DNA from 3 places in the Paenibacillus sp. FSL R5-0713 genome. Region 1 is predicted to be linked to each of the others. Evidence: riboswitches for the same ligand, from Rfam matches in the RefSeq annotation. Region 1 holds a riboswitch; each other region holds the start of a gene.
The links. Region 1 has a riboswitch for cobalamin ahead of cobJ (precorrin-3B C(17)-methyltransferase). Riboswitches for the same ligand answer to the same signal wherever they lie in the genome.
Positions count from the first base shown of each region.

Region 2: linked by a shared signal. The riboswitch ahead of MKZ12_RS07570 (ABC transporter substrate-binding protein) and the one ahead of cobJ (precorrin-3B C(17)-methyltransferase) in region 1 are both predicted to bind cobalamin.
Region 3: linked by a shared signal. The riboswitch ahead of nikB (nickel ABC transporter permease) and the one ahead of cobJ (precorrin-3B C(17)-methyltransferase) in region 1 are both predicted to bind cobalamin.

Region 1 covers NZ_CP150229.1:6,223,422-6,231,414, reverse strand. Annotated here, with positions in the region: gene MKZ12_RS27715 (endospore germination permease) at 1-918, shown strand, start outside; gene MKZ12_RS27710 (uroporphyrinogen-III synthase) at 1,049-1,885, shown strand; cobalamin riboswitch at 2,085-2,275, shown strand; gene cobJ (precorrin-3B C(17)-methyltransferase) at 2,678-4,603, shown strand; gene MKZ12_RS27700 (sirohydrochlorin chelatase) at 4,898-6,157, shown strand; gene cobK (precorrin-6A reductase) at 6,154-6,924, shown strand; gene MKZ12_RS27690 (precorrin-8X methylmutase) at 6,996-7,643, shown strand.
Region 2 covers NZ_CP150229.1:1,678,825-1,686,817, reverse strand. Annotated here, with positions in the region: gene cobT (nicotinate-nucleotide--dimethylbenzimidazole phosphoribosyltransferase) at 1-127, opposite strand, end outside; gene MKZ12_RS07580 (ABC transporter ATP-binding protein) at 173-985, opposite strand; gene MKZ12_RS07575 (iron chelate uptake ABC transporter family permease subunit) at 982-2,028, opposite strand; gene MKZ12_RS07570 (ABC transporter substrate-binding protein) at 2,025-3,023, opposite strand; cobalamin riboswitch at 3,466-3,611, opposite strand; gene MKZ12_RS07565 (histidine phosphatase family protein) at 3,786-4,448, opposite strand; gene cbiB (adenosylcobinamide-phosphate synthase CbiB) at 4,439-5,419, opposite strand; gene MKZ12_RS07555 (adenosylcobinamide amidohydrolase) at 5,464-6,294, opposite strand; gene cobD (threonine-phosphate decarboxylase CobD) at 6,291-7,481, opposite strand; gene MKZ12_RS07545 (lipoate--protein ligase) at 7,671-7,993, shown strand, end outside.
Region 3 covers NZ_CP150229.1:273,383-281,375, forward strand. Annotated here, with positions in the region: gene MKZ12_RS01250 (ATP-binding protein) at 1-1,341, shown strand, start outside; gene MKZ12_RS01255 (response regulator) at 1,343-2,044, shown strand; gene MKZ12_RS01260 (alpha-glucosidase/alpha-galactosidase) at 2,160-3,461, opposite strand; gene MKZ12_RS01265 (AraC family ligand binding domain-containing protein) at 3,666-4,493, shown strand; cobalamin riboswitch at 4,571-4,764, shown strand; gene nikB (nickel ABC transporter permease) at 4,931-5,869, shown strand; gene nikC (nickel transporter permease) at 5,870-6,703, shown strand; gene MKZ12_RS01280 (ABC transporter substrate-binding protein) at 6,718-7,993, shown strand, end outside.

The DNA.
Region 1 (7,993 bases):
GCAAGAGATATCCGATTAATTGGCGATTATGTAAGTATAACTTTATTAGAGACGACACCGATTTCCATCGTTGTATTGTCACTTATGATTATGGCGGTATTTATCGTCCGAGGTGGGCTTGGTTCGTTGATCGGAATGTCGGAACTCTATGTTACCCTGTTCCTGTTGAACTCTATCATTGTGCCTTTCATGCTTATCCAGCAGATCAATATGGACAATCTGATGCCCTATTTTCATGTCGATACGGCAGGTGTAGGCAAAGGGAGTTGGTACATATTTTCTTTTTATGGCGAGATGATCGCCTTACCTTTTGTCGTCAAAGGCAGTGACTTTCGCTTCAAACCTGTGCTATGGGGCATTATCATCTCGGGATTGCTGATGATGCTGATTCTAGTGGAAACCATCACGTCGATAGGTGTACCTATTGCGTCCAGGCTGGTATACCCTTCTTATGAGCTGGCAAGGCAGTTGCAAATAAGTGATTTCCTGGATCGGTTTGATCTGGCGCTGGCAGCGGCGACCCTGCCTACCATGATCACCAAAATTGCATTTGATCTGTACTTTGTCTGTTGGGGACTGAAGCGAATGATTCCGAAAGTTTCCGGAAAGGTCATGACTGGTCCAGTGGCACTGTTAGGCTTTGTTTGTGCATTCTGGTTTTTCAGAAACGCCATTCAGTTGTATCGTTTTACCCGGGAATGGACATGGATTGCAATTGTTTTTGAAGTACTGTTCCCGCTTGTGCTGTTTCTTTTCCTTCGTCCTCGCAAAAAGGATAAAAAAGAATCTGCCCACCAGAAATCGGGAGAGCAGTCCAAGAAAGAGAAGCTTGAACAGGGACAAGAATCCACTGATTCGGAGAAGAACGGGGAGAAAAGAAGGCAGGATCGTCATGGGGGAGAACTCCAACCTTCCTGATACATTCCATCAAAAATCCTTATAGATGAACGGGCAAAAATAGGGTAAGCACAGTTTCGCTTCACAGAAGTACCCTGTATACTGTAGTCAGACTGATGAACATTCGGCTGGACTAACGGGGGGAACATGAATGGCTCAACATTTGGCAGGTGTGCGTGTAGCATTGACAGGACCACGAAAATCGAAAGAAATGTCCATACTGGTTGAAAAAATGGGGGGAATTCCGCTTGTGCGACCGGCACAGGGGACGGTATTCCTGGATGATCGGAATATCAGGGATGGGCTGGTATCCTGGATCTCAGACCCGCCAGACTGGGCGGTGTTAACGACGGGTATGGGATTGGATGCATTGTTTGAAATGGCTGAGGATATGGAAATTGCGGGACAGTTTTTGGATGTATTATCGGAATCCTCCATTGCAGCGAGGGGATACAAGACGGTGAATGCGCTCAAAAAGCGCAGATTAACGCCCCTGGTACGGGATGATGACGGTAGCACGGACGGGCTCATTCGAGAATTCACCCCGCATGATCTCGCAGGGAAAAAGGTCATATTACAGCTTCATGGGGAGACAGCTCCCAAACTCGTTGCATGGTTGGAAGAACAAGGTGCAATCGTCAGACAAGTGCTCCCTTACCGCCATGTACCGCCGGAAGATGCAGAGCTGGAACAGCTGTTGAATGAAATTCTAAAGTTCGAGGTAGATGCCGTTGCGTTCACAAGTGGACCCCAGGTCAGATTTCTGACGCAATATGCGGCCTCCCAGGACAAGCTTGAACCGCTGCTTGCCGCTTTCAGACAAGGCGTAATTCCTGCATCCGTAGGTAAAGTTACAGCAAACTCCATGCGTGAAGAAGGCATTGAGGCGCTGGTCATTCCGGAGGAAGAGAAGATGGGTGCACTCATCGTTGAACTTGGACGTTACTTTTCCGCAGGGCGTGCAGACAAGGTTGGCGGTCAGCAATAAAGGTTGAGTCGTTAACAGAAACGAACTCAATGCAAGGGTTGTTGGATGGTTATAACGAATGGGATATGCATAGGTTATTCCGGGTTCTGATCCGATTTTTGGATCAGGACTTTTTTCTGTTTTGTCTGAAAATAGAAGAATGGATAAGTATCATAAGCATGGACATTATTTCCTGCACGGTGTTATTATGAAAACAATATTGAATGAAAACAAGCAAGGTGCTCTTGCGTGCAGCAAGAGGTAACAGGGAATCGGGTGAAAGTCCCGAGCGGTCCCGCCACTGTAATGGTGAAGCCCTTTTTGATCCAAGTCACTCGGAAAGCCGGGGAAGACAGAAAAGGAAGCTGATGATCCAAAGCCAGGAGACCTACCTTGCATGTGTCACCAAACCCTTCGCGGAAAGGAGTGGTGTACGAAGAATCAGGAATTGGGCGAACAATCGGTTCGCCCGGCTGGCCCCTCCAGGCCACATAGTCACAGGACTACCCTTCGGGAGTCTGGGGCTGTGTTCTTGAGTGTACGTACATGCGTATCCCATCCGTTACAAGGATGGGATTTTTTTGTTTTTTTAGATAAATGCACATCCTTGCGATACCTACCCTGTGTCGGGAAATTGCAGGTAGAGGAATAGATTAGTTGGATCATAACGGGTGATGTAAGAGCCTTGTTCGATAGTCTGAGTAAACAGAGCTGACGAGTTGAACATGCAGTACAGCGGGGGAGAAGGTCGGCATAGCCGCCCTTCTTCACTGTTTAGATCAGTACGACAAGTGTGATGAAGGAGGAGAAATCATGCAAGATCAAGGCAAGCTGCTGATTATCGGGTTCGGCCCGGGAGCAATGGAACATATCACCAAGCGGGCACTCGAAGCACTTCAGGAGAGTGAGGTAATTATCGGATACAACACGTATGTGGATCTTATTCGCCCTCTGTTGAACGGGCAAGCGATTGTACGTACAGGCATGACGGAGGAAGTAAGCCGTGCACAAGAAGCGGTTCGACAGGCGGAGATGGGCAAAATTGTTGCCGTAATTTCTAGCGGTGACGCAGGTGTGTATGGTATGGCTGGACTGGTGTACGAGGTGCTGATGGAGCAAGGTTGGAAGCCGGATACGGGTGTTGCCGTCGAGGTTATTCCGGGCGTATCGGCCATTCAGTCCTGTGCATCACTGCTGGGTGCCCCTGTCATGCATGATGCATGTACGATCAGCCTTAGTGATCACCTTACGCCGTGGGAGACCATTATTCGCCGGGTTGAAGCCGCAGCGTCCGCTGATTTTGTCATTGCCCTGTACAATCCACGCAGTGGACGGCGCACACGCCAGATCGTGGAGACACAGGAAATGATCCTGCGTTATCGTGACCCGCAGACCCCCGTAGGTCTGGTGAAAAGTGCATACCGTGAGCGTCAGGACGTTGTCATGACCACACTGGAGGATATGCTGAATCATGATATCGGCATGCTGACGACCGTGATTATCGGCAACTCTTCGACCATGATGTACGAAGGACTCATGGTCACCCCCCGCGGGTATCAGCGGAAATATACGCTGAACACCGCGGAACAGTCGCTCAGACCTCATGAGCGACTACGCACGGAAGCCGAGCCATGGTCGCTCGGCGCAAGGGAAGCCCGCGCTGCCGCCTCCGGCGAGGCAGCGGGCGAGAGCGCGGCCAGCGCTGCATCGGCCGCGCAGCCACAGGCGGAGCCAGCCCTGCGCGGCGCAAGCGCCGGAGCGGGCACGGCTCCGCAAGGGCAGCCGCCCACTGGGGCAGCTGCCATTATGCCTGCGGCAAGCTCGGCGAGCGGCGCTGGCACCGCCGTGCTTGCCGGCGAGCGACCTGCGCCCGTTGCGGCAGAGGCCGCTCCGGGCCGAGTCGCAGAAGCGCCACGCGTCAGCGCAGCTGCGCTGGCCGCCGAGGCGCTGACACGGCTCGCGGCAGGCGGCGCGCTCGCGGGCGAATCGGCGAGCCGCTGGCTGAATGCAGCAGCGCCGAGCCGAGAAGCAAGTTCACCCCAGGCTGCGACCGCAACGGCGGTACGCACCGCGCCCGAGCCTGGGCGTAAGGCGCCGCTGTTCGAAGTCGGCGTGTCGCCCGGCGTGGGCAACAAAAAATTCACCGCAGCCCAGATGGCGCTGCTGGCGCAGTGTGCAAGTGAAGACGGCGAACTGGAGTACACGCCGGAGCACCAGATTATTCTGAGAGTGCCGACATTTGAACCGGACTCGCTGGTTGAAGAGCTGCGTGCAGCGAATTTTATCGTTGTACCGATTGGTGATGTCATCAAGGTGAAGGCCTGTGACTTCTGCAATATGGAGAAGGACGATGCTGTCCCGATGGCTAACCATTTGCAGGCCGTGATTGGCGGACTGGGTGCACCCAAAGAAACGAGTGTGGCGCTGAATGGCTGCGGTATGGCATGTTACGGGGCAGTATTGGAGGATATCGGCATCGTGTATCGCAAAGGTGCATATGACCTGTTCCTCGGCGGCAAGAAATTCGGCCGCAATGCTCACCCTGCCCAGCCCGTAGCGGAGGGAATTCCGGGTGATCAGATCGGTGGCATTGTGGAACGTATTGTGGCGGATTACAAGGAAAAGGGCCATCCGAATGAGCGATTCCACAAGTTCTTCAAACGAGTTGGTGTAATTCAAGGCTTCCGCCATGTAGATGCACCGGTCACTGTGGAAGTAAACCCGATATGTGGTGACTAATTCCATACTTAATTCCTTACTAAATTTTTTATAAATAAGTCTTGAGTAATCATTAATTAAGTCCCTGCCTGAACGACTTCTTTCGTGGAGACATGAGGGTACAGCTTGTCAGGACCTATCTAATATTTTGCAATATTCGCTGGATTTCAGCTGACATAGATGGATTGATTTTTACGAGTAATGCAGTGAATGGATGGAATGACTGGTTTGGCGCAGTTTTAGCCGGATGAACTGGAGTGCTGAATGAATATGAAAAGTCTGATCTGCGGGTCAGACGGGGGAGGAATAACAAAGATGGATGCAATATTGTTGGTGGGACACGGGAGCCGTGATCCCGAGGGGAACCGGGAACTGAAGGAGTTTGCACATGAGGTAGCAGCGAAGGCACCTGAAAATACGTTGGTTGAGACCTGTTTTCTGGAATTAACGAGACCAAGTATTGCTGATGGTGTTACCGCTTGTGTGGACCGAGGTGCCACACGTGTCGTGTTGGTGCCGATCATTCTGTTTGCTGCCGGTCATGCCAAGATTGATATTCCTAACGCCATTGACCGCGCCAAGGCACGTTATCCGCAGGTGGAGTTCGTATACGGTCGTCCAATCGGTGTTCACGAGAAAGTTGTCCAGATCATGCAGACCCGTCTGCAAGAAGCACAACCTGTACTTGTCGCATCCCAAGGTGGCACAGCGGTAGCGGCTCCACCTGCTCCGGTGACGGATGAAGAGACTGCCGTACTGGTGCTTGGACGGGGAAGCAGTGACCCGGATGCCAACAGTGACTTTTTCAAAATGACTCGGATGTTATGGGAGAAACTGCCCTACAAGTGGACGGAAAGCAGCTTCATCGGCGTGACTCAACCCTCTTTCCCGGATGGATTGGAACGCTGTCTCTTGCTGGGCGCGAAGAAAATCATCATCATGCCTTATTTCCTGTTCACAGGTGTACTGATCAAGCGTATTGATGAAATGACCGCAGAATTTGCAGCGGCGCATCCAGGCATTCAGGTTGAGGTTGGCGGATATTTTGGCTTCCACCCGAAGCTGGTTGAACTGGTACTGGAGCGGGCCCATGAGGGGTTATACGGACGGGTAACAGCCAACTGTGATAACTGTCAATTCAGACTTGAAGCAGCCAAACACCACCACCATCATCATGATCACGACCATGGGCATGATCACGACCACGACCATCATCACGATCATGGACATGAGCACAGTCACGACCACCATCATGAGCACAATCATGCGCACAACCACGATCATTCGGACCATGATCACTCTCATCTTCATGATGAGCATGACCACCAGCATGTACATGCACACGATGACCATACACATAAACATGACCACAGTCATGATCACGCGAATACTGCCGGCGATCGTCAAACGTCACTCGATTATCATCATGATCACGATGAAGAGTTGCATCATACGCATCACGAGCACGAAGATAATCGGAACAACCAGGGTGACGCAGAAGGAATCGTACAAGAAGCGGCTTCTCCCGATCAGTCACAGGTTGCAGCAACTTCGGAGCAGGTGAATCGTCCATGATCTTCATGTTGTGTGGTACGAGTGATGCCAGGGAACTCGCTCTACAGATCCAGCAGCAAGGTACAGAAGTGCTGACTTCTGTCGTAACCGACAGTGCTGCCCATAGCCTGACAGAGGCCGGATTACCTGTTCGGACAGGCCGTTTGACCGTGGAAGCGATGGTGGAACTTGTGCGTGAAAAAGGTAGCCGTGCCATCGTGGATGCAAGTCATCCATTTGCCGAAGAAGCACATGCCAATGCGATGGAAGCAGCCAAACAGGCGGGCATTCCATACATTCGTTACGAGCGCACGGGTCTCGCGTACGATGATCATGCGTTGCTGCATGTCGTGTCTTCCTACGATGAAGCGGCACTCAAGGCCAAAGAATTGAAGGGCTCGGTCATGCTGACGACAGGTAGCAAAACGTTACAGATTTTCACCAAGCACCTGCTCGGTGATCCGGACATTCGTCTCGTTGCCCGCATGCTTCCACGTCTCGATAATATGGAGAAATGCGGTGAGCTTGGCGTTGAACAGCGCAATATTATTGCGATGCAGGGACCTTTTTCCCGTGAAATGAATGAAGCCTTGTACAAGCACTATGCGACGACGGTAATGGTTACCAAGGAGAGCGGCAAGACCGGAGCGGTGGATGAGAAAATCCAATCTGCACTGGAGCTGGGCATTCATGTCGTATTGATTTCACGCCCTGAAGCTGAATTCGGAACGGTGTTTGATCATTTTGAAGGTGTACTGGATGAGTTGGAGCGTGTATTGGTGCAGTAGAGCACCCCAATAGTTTTAATTTGAATAATGAATTTTTGAATGACACAACGAGTAGAAGGAGTGGAATGCACATGGATTTCAAAACGGAATTTAAACCGTTGACCGTACAGCCAAAGGAGATTGAGGGGAAAAGCTTTGAGATGATCACGGAGGAACTGGGTGAGCATCCTTTCACGGCTGAGCAATATCCAGTGGTACAGCGTGTCATTCACGCCTCGGCTGACTTCGAACTGGGCCGCAGCATGGTGTTCCACCCGGATGCCATTCAAGCAGGGATTGCAGCGCTTCGTGCCGGCCAATCCGTCATCGCTGACGTACAGATGATTCAGGCTGGCGTAAGCAAGGATCGCATTCGCGGTTTTGGCGGAGATGTGCATGTACATATTTCCGATCCCGATGTGATGGAGGAAGCCAAACGTTTGAACACCACTCGGGCCATCATCTCGACACGTAAAGCGAATCAATTATACGAAGGCGGAATCTACGCCATTGGTAACGCACCAACAGCACTGCTGGAACTGATCCGTCTGGTCAAAGAAGGCGAAGCCAAACCGGGTCTGATCATCGGTATGCCGGTTGGATTCGTATCCGCAGCAGAATCCAAAGACGAGCTGCGCAAACTCGACATCCCATTTATCACCAACATCGGTCGCAAAGGCGGAAGTACCATCGTCGTGGCCGCCCTGAACGCCATCTCCCTGATGGCCGTGAAGGCGTAGTCATTTTAAGTAATTTTAAGTAACGACCACAGGTGAATAGAGGCAATCGCGACCCAAACAAACGAGCGTTACAAACTTTAACGAATTCTAGCGAACGTAATGAGCTTTAATAGTCCTTAGCGAGCTTTAACGTACCACGAACCTTAAAGGACTTTAAGGAACCTCACAGGCCTTATATTGCGGATTATCATCCGTTTCATATTCTAACGAATCTTAGTAACGCTATTCCGGTGAAACACGCCAAAAAGTGGTGAAAACAACGTCTGTTTAATGAAATAACGTCACTACGATTCGTTACAATTTTTGTTTGTGGAATTTGGCCCAAATAACGTCTTCTCGATTCGTTAGAA
Region 2 (7,993 bases), 2.2 Mb from region 1:
CCAATTTGCCAAGACTCCCTGGCGGCTTCGTTAACGAATCCACGTGCGCAGAGGTTTCTGCTGCCACTTCCTGATCAGGAGCGGTAATCCTTTTGGTTATTTGCTCCAACATCTGTTCATTATTCATACAACCAGCACTTCCTTCATCAAAATATGGGTTGCCCCGCTTCAATTAATCGATGTTCCGCCGCAGCAGCAGCTGAGGTATGGCATGGTCGGGATGGGAGACAATTGCGGGTTTGACGCGAAATATGTCCTGAATATTCTCTTCGTTGATTAACGTATGAGGTGTGCCCTTTCCCACCGCCATGCCCTCACGCAGCGCCAGAATGTGATCGCAAAATAATGCGGCCAGATTCAGATCATGCAGCACAGCTACAATCGTAATGTTATTTCTCTGTCGCCAGGCCGATAACAACTCCATGAATTGCAATTGATATTTAATATCCAGAAACGTAGTCGGCTCGTCCAGCAGCAACAACCGTGGCTCCTGAGCCATGACTTTTGCTAGTGCGACCCGCTGCCGTTGTCCGCCGCTGAGTGCATCCAGAGGTCTGTCCGCGAGCTCCGTCAATCCCAGATCTTCAAGTACCCTGTCTACCACAAGTGCCCCATCACCCGCTTCCCGCCCCAGCCAGTTCTGGTAAGGATATCGCCCCATCTCCACCACGTCCCGTACGGGATAGGAGATAGGTGGCAAACCGTTCTGCTGCAATACAGCAATCATGCGTGACAAGTCCTTACGGCTGTATGAGCTGATATCCCGACCATCGATATGGATCTGACCTTCACTTAACTGTTCCGTTCCGGCAATAAGCTGGATCAGGGTGGACTTGCCGCTGCCGTTTGGACCAACAACGCCCCACCAGTCACCCTCACCAACATGCCAGTCTACAGTACGCAATGCCTGATGATTACCATATGACTTTCCTGCTCCCTTAATGGAAATAAGTGAAGTTGAGTTTGAACCGGTACTGGAATTCATGGCATCATCCCCTTCTGCAACTTTTTATTCCGGTGCAGCAGGTAAGCAAAGAAAGGCGCACCAACAAAGGCGGTGACCACCCCGAGCGGAATTTCAGTGGGCGCCAGCAACGACCTTGCGATGGTATCGGCCCACACCATGAAGATCGCTCCACCAATGGCAGACAAAGGTACCAGCAGTCGATAATCCGGCCCCACCAGCAGCCGCAACATATGCGGGATCACCAATCCAACGAAACCGATGACACCGGATACCGAGACAGCCCCTGCGGTCAGCAGTGTGCCGACTGCCAACACGGACAGCTTAAGCCTGTCAACGCCGATCCCGATATGTGCGGCTTGACGTTCTCCCAGCGCAAGCACATTTAACGAACGTGCCCGGCTCCAGAGAAAGACCAGCCCCAGCAGAAAATACGGGAAAAGGATGGCCGTATACGACCACCCGCGTAATGCCAGACTTCCCATCGTCCAGTATATAATTTCATTAATCGTCTGTTTCGACATGGTCGACAGGAAGGAAACAACTGCTCCCAGGAAACTTTGCATGACCACACCAGCCAGAATGAGGCTGTGTGTTGGTATTTTACGCCCTTCACGAGCTAGTGCCATCACAAACCATAACGTGATTACACCCGTCAAAAACGCAATTAGAGGTAACGTCCAGATTCCGATCAGTGCGTACTGCAATCCGAAGAAAATCAGGAAAGCCGCCCCTACCGACGCACCGGATGATACACCGAGTGTAAACGGATCGGCCAGCGGATTACGCAGCACACCCTGGAAGCCCGCACCCGCAATAGCCAGTGAAGCCCCCACGAGCACAGCAAGCAGTACACGCGGAAAACGCACTTTCCAGATAATCTGTTCGGCTGCCTTATTCCAATCCGGTGTAATCCAGTCGCCCACCCAGGGAATTTTGTGAATCAGGATGCCGGCAATATCCCGAATTGGCAAAGCTACTGAACCAATGCCCGTGCAGATGAGCACGGTAAGCACCAGCAGCACCATGCCCGTCGTTCCGAACAGGATCAGCTTTTTACTCATTGGAACAAGTCAGGGTAGATCGCTTTGGCTACTTCTTTCAACCCTTGAGTTACCCGTGGACCCGGACGGCTCAGCAGGTTGGCATCCAGGCCAATAACCGCGTCATTTTTCACAGCCGTAATTTGATCCCAGCCGCTGCGCGCCTTGATGATCTGATCCAGTGTTTTGGAGTTTTCATCAATTACATCGTTGGCATACAAGATTACATCGGGGTTGGAGGCAATCACGTTTTCTTCATTGATTTGGTACCAGCCTTCTTCGTTTGAAGCGATATTGGTTCCTCCGGCTACAGTGATCAGTTCGTCCATGAACTCACCTTTACCTACCGACCAACCTGGGGAGAATTCAACGTATACTTTTTTCTTCTCTTCCGGTTTAACTGCCTTCACCGCTTCGGTTACATCCGTCACGTCCTGTTTCATCTGAGTGATGATTTCTTGTGCTTTTTCCTGATGATCGGTAATTTTACCGAAGGTTTCGATATTGTTCATCACATCGTCAATGGATTTAGGATCCGTTTTGAAAATGGTAATACCGAGTTCGCGCAGCTTCTTCACGGCATCCTCACTCATCGAGATACCTGTAAAGACAATGTCGGCTTCAGATGCAATGATGGACTCTTCGTTGGGCTTGGTGATGCCGCCCATTTTCGCTTTGGTTGTTGCTGCTTCAGGATAATCATCATAGTCGGATACACCAACGATCTGTTCATCCAATCCAAGGGCAAACAGGGACTCTGTCTCAGCTGGTGACACGGATACAATTTTGGCTGGCGCCTTTTCAAAAGTAAACGATTCACCCGTTGCATCCGTAACGGTCAGTGGATATTGGGTTTTGAGGTCCGTCTGCGGCTGGCCTTGGGACTGTTCCTGTGCCGGTTGCTGTGAAGTACCTGTGCCCTCATTCGTTGTTGCATTGCCACATCCGGCCAAAGCCAGTGCGAGTGCCGCTGCACTTAGCAGGGACGCTACGCTTTTCCAATTCTTGATATTCATTCTGTTATTCTCCCCTTCTCTATCTGTACTATTTTCTTGCAACATGCTTGAACTCTTACTACCCTTGCCTTGGTGTTCCTGTACAAGTAAAATCCATCAATTTACACAAGTCCACTCCGATTGCAGTACCATCTTCCGATCGCTGTTATCCCCAGATTTTTTGATTCCCTTTTCGAAAGGGAAAATCCGGGGATAAGCGTATGCTTCCGATGTAGCTTTCTTGTAGAAAGCTTTAAGCGAACACTCCGTTTCTTCAGATCGGTTCTGCACTCTTCGTTAACGTGTAAAAGTTCGGTTTATCTTACATGAACAATAAAAAATCCCTAATCCTTACGTCCAGGATCAGGGATGACGTCTCGCATATGGCGATCTGTACATGTTCAACCAAGGGTTGTCCATGCGCATAGAATAGCCCGAAACGCTGTCCTTTCCTCGAAGGAACACCGGTTTGTACGTCCAGGGCAGGTAACCTGACTTACAGGAATCATCCTGTTTTACAGTGGCGGGACCGTGCCGGATTTGCACCGGCTTCCCCATTTCACCCTTGTGTGTTTCACGACTCGTACTACTCTGCCATGAAAACAGCCTTCACACGCGGGACCCTTGGTCGCTGATATGGTATATCATTGTCATGTAATTTCTGCATGTTATATACGCATTTGCCTTCACAGCCTGCACCGTATCTGTATCCATGCTGAAGTCACACTTCTGTTGTGATTATAGGGTATATTGTACATCCTTACAACCCGATTGGCGGAAAAGTCACTCTGCTACCAAACCATTGATTCCCTGTCGATCAAGCTGGACCTGAATCGCCTGTCCCGGTACGACATGTGTATCCCAGAACCCAAGCCCGGCAATCAGACGGGACAAGGCATATCGGATGACACCACCATGCGTAACCACAACTATGGTAGGTACCCGTCCCTCATCAACGTGCATTGAAGGCCGACCATTCAACAACATCTCTTGGAGAAATGAATCCATTCGCTCCGTAAACTTCTGCCACGATTCCCCATCAGGCGGAGTGACCTTCTGCGGCGCATCAATCCAGTTTCGGTACTCAGGGTTATCCTTGAGCTGCTCATATGTTAGCCCTTCCCACTGTCCAAAATCAATTTCCCGCAGACGCTGATCGAACTTCACCTTTCCGCCGGCATCAGGAAGAATCTGTTCCAGCGTCTGTCGGCAGCGCAGCAGATCACTGCAATATACCTCGTGCCACGAAACACGGCTCAATTGTTCATGAAGCGGAGCCAGTTCTTCTTTGGCATCTGGCAGCAGACCGATGTCGGTATGCCCCAGGTATCTTTTTTCCACATTCCATAGCGTTGTCCCGTGACGGACCCACAGAATGTTTCGTTTCATTGAAGCCGGTTGATCCGTATGTACGTCCTTGCCTGCATTCCCCTCATTTAGGGCCATAACAGCGTCCCTCCTGCCAGCCACACACCCAGCGATATTAACACACTAAGTACCACAAAAGCCTCTGCGGACCAGAACATCAGGTGTGATGTTCGCACAATATCCTCGGCTTCCATCGGCCGTGTGGCCTCGCCCATATAGGCACGAAACGAAGCAACTCCGTGATACACGTTATGTCCGCCAAGTCGGATGCCCAGTGCTCCAGCCACTGCTGATTCGGGAAACCCGCTATTCGGACTTGGATGCAGTCTTGCATCCCGAGCGACCATCCGTGCTGCTCCTTTGGCATCAAATTTCATGACCCAGGCACCCACGATTAACAGCATTGCGGTGAGCCGGGCGGGTATCCAGTTCGCCACATCATCCAGACGGGCCGAGGCCCAACCAAGATGCAGATACTTGTCATTTTTATATCCGACCATGGAATCCAGTGTGTTGACGGCACGATAAGCCATGGCTAGCGGAGCGCCTCCAATAAGCGCATAGAATAACGGGGATACAATGGCATCCACGATATTTTCGGCAACCGTCTCTACCGTTCCCCGCACAACCTCCGGTTCATCCAGATGCGCCGTATCACGTCCTACAATCATACTCAGTGAACGTCTGGCCGCCGGCCAATCCTGATGCTTCAGATGACGATACACTTCCATACCTGCATCCTTCAGCCCTTTTGAAGCAATGGTCGTTGCGATGAGCACCACTTCAGCTGCCGCCGCAATGACAGGATGAATCAATCCAAGCACATATACAAGTCCCCAAGTGATGGCAAAAGAACCCCCCGCAACCACAAGCGGGAACAACAGCCCTGCTCTCTTCAGCCCCGAATCTGTGTTCACACGCGAGCGAATAACACGCTCCAACGCCGAGATGCCTTTTCCCATGCCAATCACCGGGTGGGGAATCCAGCGCGGATCACCGATACATCGGTCTAACAGGTACGCCAGTATAATAATCCAGGCTCCAGCCATGCCTGTCCAGAACGGCCAGGTCCATAGATGCTCTATCTCAAAAGTCATTTGTGCCTGATCCTCTCTTTCCATAACAGTCCGGCCTGAAGGCTCTCCGTCACCGTGTCGTATACCAATCTGCCAATCGCCGCCCCCGCCGTAGTCGCCGTCCCGGCATAAGTGATCATCGGTTGTGGTTCCTCCACTGCCTGACGTACTGCAAACACAATGGCATCAGTTGTGGTGCCGGTGGCGGGCAACCCGTTCTCCGAATCCAAAACACCTGCATCCGCCAGCGCTGCCGCTTTGGCTTCCACCGCCGTCTGCACCGCATTCACCATCGCCCCGGTGGTCATGCGTCCATTCAACCAGAGCATGATGTTAATTGTACCTGGGACATAGGGCTGCTTCGTTAGATTCCGTGCTGAAGGAGCAGAATGCTTCATGTCGGAAGCCATCTTCTTATTTCCCGCTGCATCAAATACCGTTCTCTCCGAACCCGCGCGTGCTGCATTCGATACCCCCGCAGTGGTGCAGCACAGAAGACCAAATTCATCACTTGTAAATTCCTGAATGGAGGTATGCTCCAGCCTTACCGCTGTCAACAATCCGGCACATTGATCTTCTGGCTCATGCCATTCGTTCAGTGCTTGTTCGATATCACGCGGCGGATCATCACAACGGTAATGCCTGTCCACATAGATATTAAATATGCGATCCAGTTCTAGCATCCCACCGCCATATACCGCACTCGACAACGCTTGGGCAGCCATTGGGCTCTGTGCTTTGATATGTCGTTCATATGCAGATATGTTTAGTCCCGGCCAGGAAGAGGCGGCATATTCATTCTCGTCTGTTTTTCCATTCGCGAAGTAGTTATAAAACGGGAGTGTCACTGCCGTTTCCCTCCCTGTTCCTGTTCCGAATCTTTCGTCTGCTCCTGCTGACTTGATTCATGAATGGAGGTCTGATCAGCATTCGGATCTCCCTTGCTTTCCAGCACGCTGCCCAGCACTTCGAGTAATGTGGCATTGGCGTCTGCATCCTTGACCGCGAAACGTACATGGCCTTCATCAAGTCCCGGATACATCGCACAGCTGCGAATCAAGATCCCCCTTTGGCCCAGCGCCTCCTGCATGGATGCTGCTGTCCAAGGCACTGGAACACGTGCCAAAATAAAGTTCGCTTCTCCCGGTGTGATCGCACATCCATACGTCTGCAATCCTGCGATGAGATGTTCCCGTTCCCGCGTGATCTGTGAAATGGTCTCCTGTTCGTACCGTTCTCCACTGCGCAGACAGGCTTCACCTGCCATAAGCGCCAGACCGTTGACACTCCAGGTCACCTGTTTCTTCGTCATTGCCTGAATGTATTCCGCACGGCCCAAAGCATATCCTAGACGCAAGCCCGGAATGGCATAAAACTTCGTCATCGAACGAATGATGATCACATTGGGATAGTCGCTCAGATGTGCTGCCAGGGACTGACGCCGGGCTACCGGGATAAAATCCATAAATGCCTCATCAATGACGAGGACAGTTCCCGTTTTTTCCGCTTTGCGGGCAAGCCTTTGCAATACCTCAAGCGGATATTGTACACCGTTCGGATTGTTGGGCTGACCGAGGAAGAGCAGGTCTACCTTTTCCATGAGCTGTTCGATGTCCTCGGGTTCCGCTCGCCACGCCAGCTCTTCTCTTCCCTCTGTATGCACAACCTCGGCACCGAATTGTTCTGCCAACGCCCGATACTCCGAGAATCCCGGTTCCACCGTACCCACCTTGCGCGGGGCAAGCCCCAGCAGGATGAGCGCCATACTTTCGGCTGCACCATTGCCCACGGAAATCTGCTCCTGCATCACACCAAGACGCTCGCTCAGCAGTGCTTTGAATCTACGATGCCCCGGATCGGGGTACCGAATCACGGACTGCAACCCTTGCTGTATAGACTCCAGCACTTCTCTGGGCGGACCGAGCGGATTAATGTTAGCACTGAAATCCAGAAATTCAGCGGCTTCCCTTCCAAATCGTGACGCAGCCGTCTCCACGTCCCCGCCATGTCCGAACACTTCGATATAACCGGTCATTCTTCCGTCATCCTTTCTGTATGTCCTTTTTATTATGGATGGCACCGGAGGTGTGGGTCAATCCTGTTTTCTTTGTGTCCCAACCATAATTCGTTTACAATAGAAGAGGAATTTCGGTTCCTTTTGATATACAAGGTTCACTACATAAGGGACTAGCAATCCCTCACATACATTAATGGAGGAATGACCATGCTGTTTGTAGACAATCAGGGCATTACAGATCCTTCTGTAAACCTGGCGATTGAGGAGTACATTCTGAAGCATCTGCCGATGGAGGATGACAGCTATCTGCTGTTCTACATTAACCGTCCGTCAATCATCATCGGAAAGCACCAAAATACAATTGAAGAAATTAATATCGAGTACGTTCAGGATAACGGTGTGCAGGTGGTTCGTCGTCTTTCGGGCGGCGGAGCGGTATATCACGATCTGGGCAACCTGAATTTCAGTTTTATTACAGCGGATGACGGTCAATCCTTCCACAATTTCCGCAAGTTTACCCAGCCTGTCGT
Region 3 (7,993 bases), 840 kb from region 1:
TATCTGAGCTTTACGGTCGAGGATTTGAGATATCTCATCTCTTTTGTCGTGTATCTTGCGGTGGCGATCCTGACAGCAAGTCTTGCAGGTCGGTTGCGACAACAACTGGAGATGGTAAAAGCACGTGAAGCCACAACTAACTCCCTGTACGCATTGAGTCGTCAGATGACAGCCATTACCGATCTGAATACGCTACAGGTGAATATAGCAACCCAGGTTTCGCTCACCTTGGGCAAACCAGCAGCGGTGTATCTTCCCGATGGTCAGGGGGACCTACTGGTTACAAGCTCTTCTTCACCCGCATTAGAAGGGGAAATGGATAGCTGGGGGGGTGGAGAGTCGGAGATTGCCATTGCCAAATGGGTGTATCATCACGGACAGATCGCAGGTAAGGGATCATCCGCTTTACGGGAATCTCCCGGACTATATGTGCCGCTGCGTACAGAGGAGCAGATACATGGCGCGCTCGCCGTGAGCATGGACGCTGGCGAGTCTCATGAGCAGCAAGAACAGCTTCGTCTGTTGGAGGCATGCGGTGGACTGGCGGCAAGTGCCATTGCCCGAGTGAAGCTGGCGGAAGAGGCCCGATTGGCGCAGATCACTGCTGAATCAGAGCGTATACGCACAGCGCTGCTGGACTCTGTCTCTCATGAATTGCGTACGCCCCTAACTGCCATTATCGGTTCGGCTACGGGATTGTTGGAGAATGATACTCTATTTACACCCGAGGATCGGAGAGAATTAACAGGCAACATTCGGGATGGGGCCTTGCGCATGAATCGTCTTGTCACGAATTTGCTGGGTATGGTTCGGCTGGAGAGCGGCATGTTGCAACTGAACCGGAAATGGTGTGACGTGGGAGACATAATTAGCGTTGTACTGACACAAGTTCGGGAATTCAGTCCACATCGCAACATTCAAGTTGAACTGCCTGATGATCCGGCCTTCATCTACGGAGATGAAGTCTTGCTGGAGCAGGTGCTGGTCAATATCGTCAGCAACGCCATCAAATATTCGCCCGATGAGAGCCAGATTGTTATCACTGTGACGAGTAATAAGAGTCCAATTCAATTGACGATCCGGGTAGATGATCAAGGTGTCGGTATACCGGAAGCGGAAAGAATACGTATATTTGATAAGTTCTATCGCTCAGAGTCTACTCGGCATGTCACAGGAACAGGGCTTGGTCTGGCGATCTGCAAAGGCATTGTGGAAGTCCACGGAGGTACCATTGTGGCAGAGCCGAATCCGGGCGGGGGAACGAGAATGCGCATAGAACTCCCCATGGAGGCCCACGGATCGCGGTTTCCCTATTCAGAACAAGGAGAGGTTGAAGAATAACATGAATGCACCACTAGGGGCTCGCATACTGGTGATCGATGATGAGCCGCAGATTCGCAAATTGCTCAAGGTCACTCTTCAGGCACATCAATTCGAACTCCACGAGTGTGGAGAGGGTGAAGAGGGTGTTATTCAGGCAAGTATTGTACATCCGGATCTGATCATCCTTGATCTCGGTTTGCCAGGCATGTCTGGCATGGAGGTACTTCGCCGCATTCGCGAATGGTCGCAAGTGCCCATTATCGTGCTGACAGCGAAGGATCAGGAGGGAGACAAAATTGCCGCGTTGGATGGTGGTGCAGATGATTATGTGACCAAACCATTCGGGATGGGTGAGTTGGTCGCCCGTATTCGGGTGGCGCTACGTCATGTAGCCAAAACGACAGATGAGCCGATACTGCGCTTCGGATCACTCACAATTGATCTGGCCCAAAGGCAAGTCGAACTGGAGGGGACTTTGGTCAAATTAACCCCAACGGAATATGAGATGCTGAAGGTGCTCGCCTCGAATGCGGGGAAGATCATCACCCAGCGTCAGCTTTTGCAGCAAGTATGGGGAGGGCATCATCATGAGTCCGATAGCCATTATCTTCGGGTATATGTGGGACATCTGCGCAAGAAATTAAATGAAGATCCAACCAAGCCCCGGTATATTCAGACGGAGCCTGGCATTGGTTATCGCTTTTTGCTTCCTGCCGAATAAGGTTTAAGGGGGCGAGACATTTCATAATAGTGATGTGATGCACGCCTCAGTGGATGAGCGTTATTGAAGAGCAAAACACCGTCCCCTTTGGCTGCAAAGGAACGGTGCTTTTATATTATGACGTGTATTTTGGCAACCAATCGCCGTGAGCTTCAATCAGCTCATCACACATCGCTACGATGTCATCGATAGACAGCTCGGCAGCCGTGTGTGGATCAAGCATGGCCGCATGATAGATATGTTCCTTTTTGCCGGTGATTGCCGCTTCAATGGTCAGCAGTTGCGTGTTGATGTTTGTCCGGTTCAATGCCGCGAGTTGTGGAGGCAGATCCCCAATGTAGGTAGGACTGATTCCTGATCCATCGACCAGACAAGGTACTTCGACACATGCCTCAAGCGGCAGGTTCGTAATCAGTCCGTTGTTCATGACGTTGCCGCCAATCTTGTACGGGTTATTCGTCTCCATGGCTTCAATAATATGCGATGCGTACTCACGGCTGCGGGTATGTTCAATATTTTCGCTGGCAAACAGCTTGCTACGCATTTCTTTCCAGCCTTCAATCTGGTTCACACAGCGGCGTGGATACTCATCCAGTGGAATGTTGAAGCGTTCAATCAGCTCCGGGTAATTCCGCTTGATGAAATAAGGGTGGTATTCGGCATTGTGTTCGGAGGATTCCGTTACATAATAGCCAAAACGCTGCATCAGTTCATAACGAACCATGTCATCATGCTGTTCTTGCTGTTTTTCCTTCGCCAGTCGTTTAATCTCAGGGTACAGGTCCTGCCCGTCTTTTGTAACTTCGAGCAGCCACGCCATGTGGTTGATCCCTGCAATTTTAGCGACAACACCTGTCTGATCGATCCCCAGTGCATCAAACAGATGTGGTACACATACCTGCACACTATGACACAAACCTACGGTTTTGATCCCGCCATGCACATTCATGACGTTGGTAAGCACGGCCATCGGGTTGGTGTAATTCAGGAACCATGCATCCGGACATACTTCCTGCATATCCCGAGCAAAATCCAGCATAACCGGAATCGTCCGCAAGTTACGGAAAATTCCACCAATACCGAGTGTATCTGCAATCGTTTGACGTAGTCCGTATTTCTTCGGAATCTCGAAGTCCGTAATGGTACATGGATCATATCCACCGACCTGGATGGCGTTGATGACATATTTGGCCCCGCGCAGCGCTTCTTTGCGGTCCTGATATACGTTCACGACGCAACGACTTCCGAGTGAACGGGCCAGACTGGTCAGCAAACGCTCTGAATCGCTCAGACGTTCAGCATCGATATCGAACAATGCCAGCTCAAAATCCTGAAGTGCTTCGGTCATCATGACATCACCCAATACATTTTTGACAAAGACGGTGCTTCCCGCACCGAGAAACGTAATTTTGTTCATCTTAAATTCAGCCTCCCTGAAAAATGTTGTACCCCAACTATAGGCCGATTCGGCACATATAACTATGGCTCAACCCCTCTCAAACATGGCATAATCCCATTTTTGTTTCCGTTTTCAACTAATATTTATGTCCTTTAGCTGTTATAATTTAATTAGACATACAGATGGTGAGCCTCGGAAGGAAACAAGGAGGGAGGGCATAAAATGAGAAAAATAGAGATGAATGTGGTAGCCACGGACTGGACACAGATGGAACTTGTCTTGTTGTTCTTCGGGTGGGAGGCGTGTGAACCCGCCCATTATTGGGGACCGGGTGTACGTGATTCCTATATTGTGCATTACATCCATGAAGGACGGGGCATCGTGTACATGGGGGACCAGGAATACAAGCTTAGCGAGGGACAGGGTTTTATCATTTTCCCGGATACGCTTATTCATTATGAGGCAGATCCCAAGGAGCCCTGGACGTATTCGTGGTTCGGCTTCAAAGGGGTACAAGCCAAAGCATTCATGCAACGTGCCCAACTGAGCCCAGAGCGCCCGATATATGATGTCCATGATACGATTACGATGGAACAGTTGTATACGGAGATGGTCCAAGCTTCCACGCGACCGGAAGGTGATGTGTTGAACCAGAGTCTCTTGTACCGCTTGATGGCAGAATTAATCTCTTCTTCACCTGTGAAGGAAGAGGTCGGGCAGCTCCTTTCAAACAAAGAAACATACATCCGGCAGGCGGTGCAATTTATGGAGAACAGGTACAGTCAGCGAACTTCCATACTGGATATTGCCCAAGCCGTGGGGCTGGATCGCACGTATCTATCGGGATTATTTAAAGAGCGATATGGCATGTCGCTACAGTCATTTTTTCTGGAGTACCGTATGAATCGTGCTGCCCAACTTCTTCAGAATCCAGGGCTGTCGGTCAGTGAAGTGGCCCATTCTGTCGGTTATACGGACCCATTATTGTTTTCCAAGATGTTTAAGCGTGTGACGGGCGTATCTCCGAAGGGGTCGAGAATTCGCGATTAGACGCACCTAGTGTTTCAAATTTGAAAGAAAAGTTTTGATCATTAAACGTTGTCCCGCTATACTGATACAGAAGTGTAATTGAATATGTGGAACTTGGTGCTTTGCCCGTCAGGGTGAAAGCTTAATAGGGAAGTCCGGTGTAATACCGGCGCGGTCCCGCCACTGTAACAGAGGAGTCAGGTAGCGATAATCCACTGGTTTAGACCGGGAAGGAGCTGCAAGTGACGATGATTCTGGAGCCAGGAGACCTGCCAGGTTTAACAAACACAGTAGTACCCTACGGGAGATAGGAAGGTGTTTAGAGAGCATGATTTTTTCTGAAAATCTGTTTATTTAAGGCGTCCTCATCCAGTAACACGGAGAGGGACGCTTTTTTTGTTATGGACGAAGAACATCATGACACATACATAGAGTTTTGGGGAAGGACGTTAGAGCAATTGAGCAGATATATCGTTAAACGATTATTACAACTGGTAGTTGTGTTGTTCGGCATCACGTTCCTGACGTTCCTGCTAACCTACCTGTCTCCTGGAGATCCAGCCAGACTTATGCTTATGTCTACAGGGGTAACGCCATCCGATGAGCTGGTCAGGCAGGTGAGGTCTGAGCTTGGATTGAATGAGCCTTTTTTCTACCGATACGGGACATGGTTGGGACAGGTGGTAACTGGAGACTTCGGTACATCATATAAATACAATCGTCCAGTACTGGACGTGCTGATGGCACGGCTCCCGGCAACGCTTTGGCTAACAGGAAGCGCTATGCTTCTGGTTATTCTGGTGTCCTTTCCACTGGGGATGCTGTCGGCTGTCTATCGTAACCAATGGCTTGATCACGTCATTCGTCTGTTCTCTTTTGCCGGATTATCGATGCCCAGCTTCTGGTTGGGTATGCTGCTCATGTTGGTCTTCGGTGTACAGCTGAAGCTGCTGCCGGTAATGGGCAATTCCGGATGGTACAGCCTGATTCTGCCTGCATGTACTCTCGCGATTCCACTTGTTGCCCAGTACAGCAGACAGATTCGTGCGATCCTGCTTGAGGAGACAAGCCAGAACTATGTGATCGGAGCCAGATCCAGAGGTGTGAAGGAATCGATCATTATTTTGCGTCATATTCTTCCCAATGCCCTGCTGCCGATCGTTACCCTTATGGGCATGACGACAGGTGCATTGTTGGGTGGTGCAGCGATTGTGGAAAGTTTATTTGTGTGGCCGGGCGTTGGACAGATGGCTGTAGATGCGATTTTCACAAGGGATTATCCGCTGATTCAGGGGTATGTCATCTGGATGGCGATCATATATGTCACCCTGAATCTGCTGGTTGATATATGGACTCATCTTCGTGATCCCCGAATCCGACTGGATGTGGATATATAGATGAGAGCCTTCAGACTGGTATTACTGCAGAATCGCTGGTTCACCTTCCTGCTGTCTCTGACCGCCTTCTGGATTATTCTTGCCATGGTTGCACCGCTGCTTGCACCACACGACCCACTTGCAACGAACTTTGCCAAAGTGTTGCAGCCATCCAGTGCCGAGTATCCTCTTGGAACCGATCAACTGGGCCGCTGTGTATTATCTCGTCTTCTGTACGGTGCACGTACCTCGCTGCTGCTCACCTTTATGATGATTGGCATCGTGTTTGTGTTAGGTGTAACGATTGGAGTCATCGCCGGTTTCGCTCGGGGGGTGACGGATATGGTGCTCATGCGCCTGTCTGATACATTAATGGCATTTCCGGGGCTTATTTTTGCGATCGCTGTGGTGGGGATGCTTGGGCCGGGATTGTTCAATACGGTTCTGGCACTGTCGGTTGTCTGGTGGGCGAAGTATGCAAGAATGGCCAGAAGCCTGGTGATTTCCCTTCAGCAAAAGGAGTATGTCGCTGCCGCTGCTTTCAGCGGAGCACGTAAAATACAGATCATCGGCAGGACGATCCTGCCCAATATGATGTCTCCAATCATCGTCATGGCGATGATGGATGTGGGTGGTATGATGCTGTCCATCTCGGGATTGTCCTTTCTTGGGCTTGGCGCGCAGCCTCCGAACCCCGAGTGGGGGGCCATGTTAAATGAAGGCAGAAGATATCTGCAGACTGCACCATGGCTGTTGATATATCCGGGTCTGGCGATATTCAGCACCGTCATTATTTTTAATTTACTGGGAGACAGTCTGCGAGATGTGCTTGATCCCAAGAAAAATACTGCATAACTGGAGGAACCAGAATGAAGAGGAATTTTCAAAAATCAATGTTGCTCACCCTCATATCCATGTTGGTTGTGTTCTTGCTTGCAGCTTGTGGCACCGCCAATAATCCATCGACCTCGTCTGGTGCAACGGAGAAGTCGGCGGGTACGGACAAGGGTACGACAAGTACACCAACTCATTTGAATGTGGCTCTGTTCTGGCTTGGTAGCAGTATGGACCCGGCAGAAGAATGGAATGGCTGGACGCTGACGCGTGCAGCGATTGGGGAGACACTGATCCAGTTTGACGAGAATATGAAGCTGGTCCCTAAAATTGCAGATTCTTGGGAACGAGTGGATGACATGACTTGGCATTTTCATATTCGAGAAGGTGTAACTTTTCATAACGGAAATAAGGTAACTGCCGACGCGGTGAAAAAATCGATAGAACGTTCCATCGCGTTAAATGAAAGAGGACAAGCAACTGTGCCAGTGGCCTCAATGACTGCTGAAGGACAAGATCTGACGATTAGAACGAAAGAGCCTTATGCGTCCCTGCTTGGTAATATTGCCGAGCCACTGTTTGTCATTGTGGATACGAGTGCAGATACATCCAAATTCAAGATCAAGCCTATCGCCACGGGGCCATTTATGGTGACAGGTTATACGCCGGATCAGGAGATCCAGGTGAAAAAGTATGACGGGTACTGGGGCGGTGCGGCAGATGTAGACACATTGACGTTGAAATATATTAAGGATGATAGCACACGTGCCCTTGCCCTGCAGTCTGGAGAGATTGATGTAGCCAGTAACGTGGGACGTAGCAATTTGACGTTATTCCAGGACAAGAGTCAATACACCATTGATGAGATTCCTAGCCTGCGTACCCAGTTTGTATGGTTTAACACAACCAAACCGCTACTGAGTGATCAGGAGGTTCGCCGAGCGATTTCTTATGGTGTAGACCGGGAGATGTATGCCAGTACGCTGGTGGGAGGTCAGGCGGCCAAAGGTCCATTTACCTCGGCGCTGCCTTTTGGATATGACAAGATCAAAGGATATGGTTACGAACCGGAGAAAGCCAAACAGTTGCTGGATGGGGCTGGCTACAGGGATGCAGATGGCGATGGCATTCGTGAAAAAGATGGCAAGAAGCTGTCGCTACAGCTGATTCTGAACTCCGCTTACGAGTCTGATTCGATTGTGGCTGCTGCAATGCAGTCCCAGCTTAAAGAGATTGGCGTTCAAGTGGAGATGACCTCCTATGAGGACCTAACCGATCATCAGAAGAGCGGAAATTACGACCTCGCTTTAA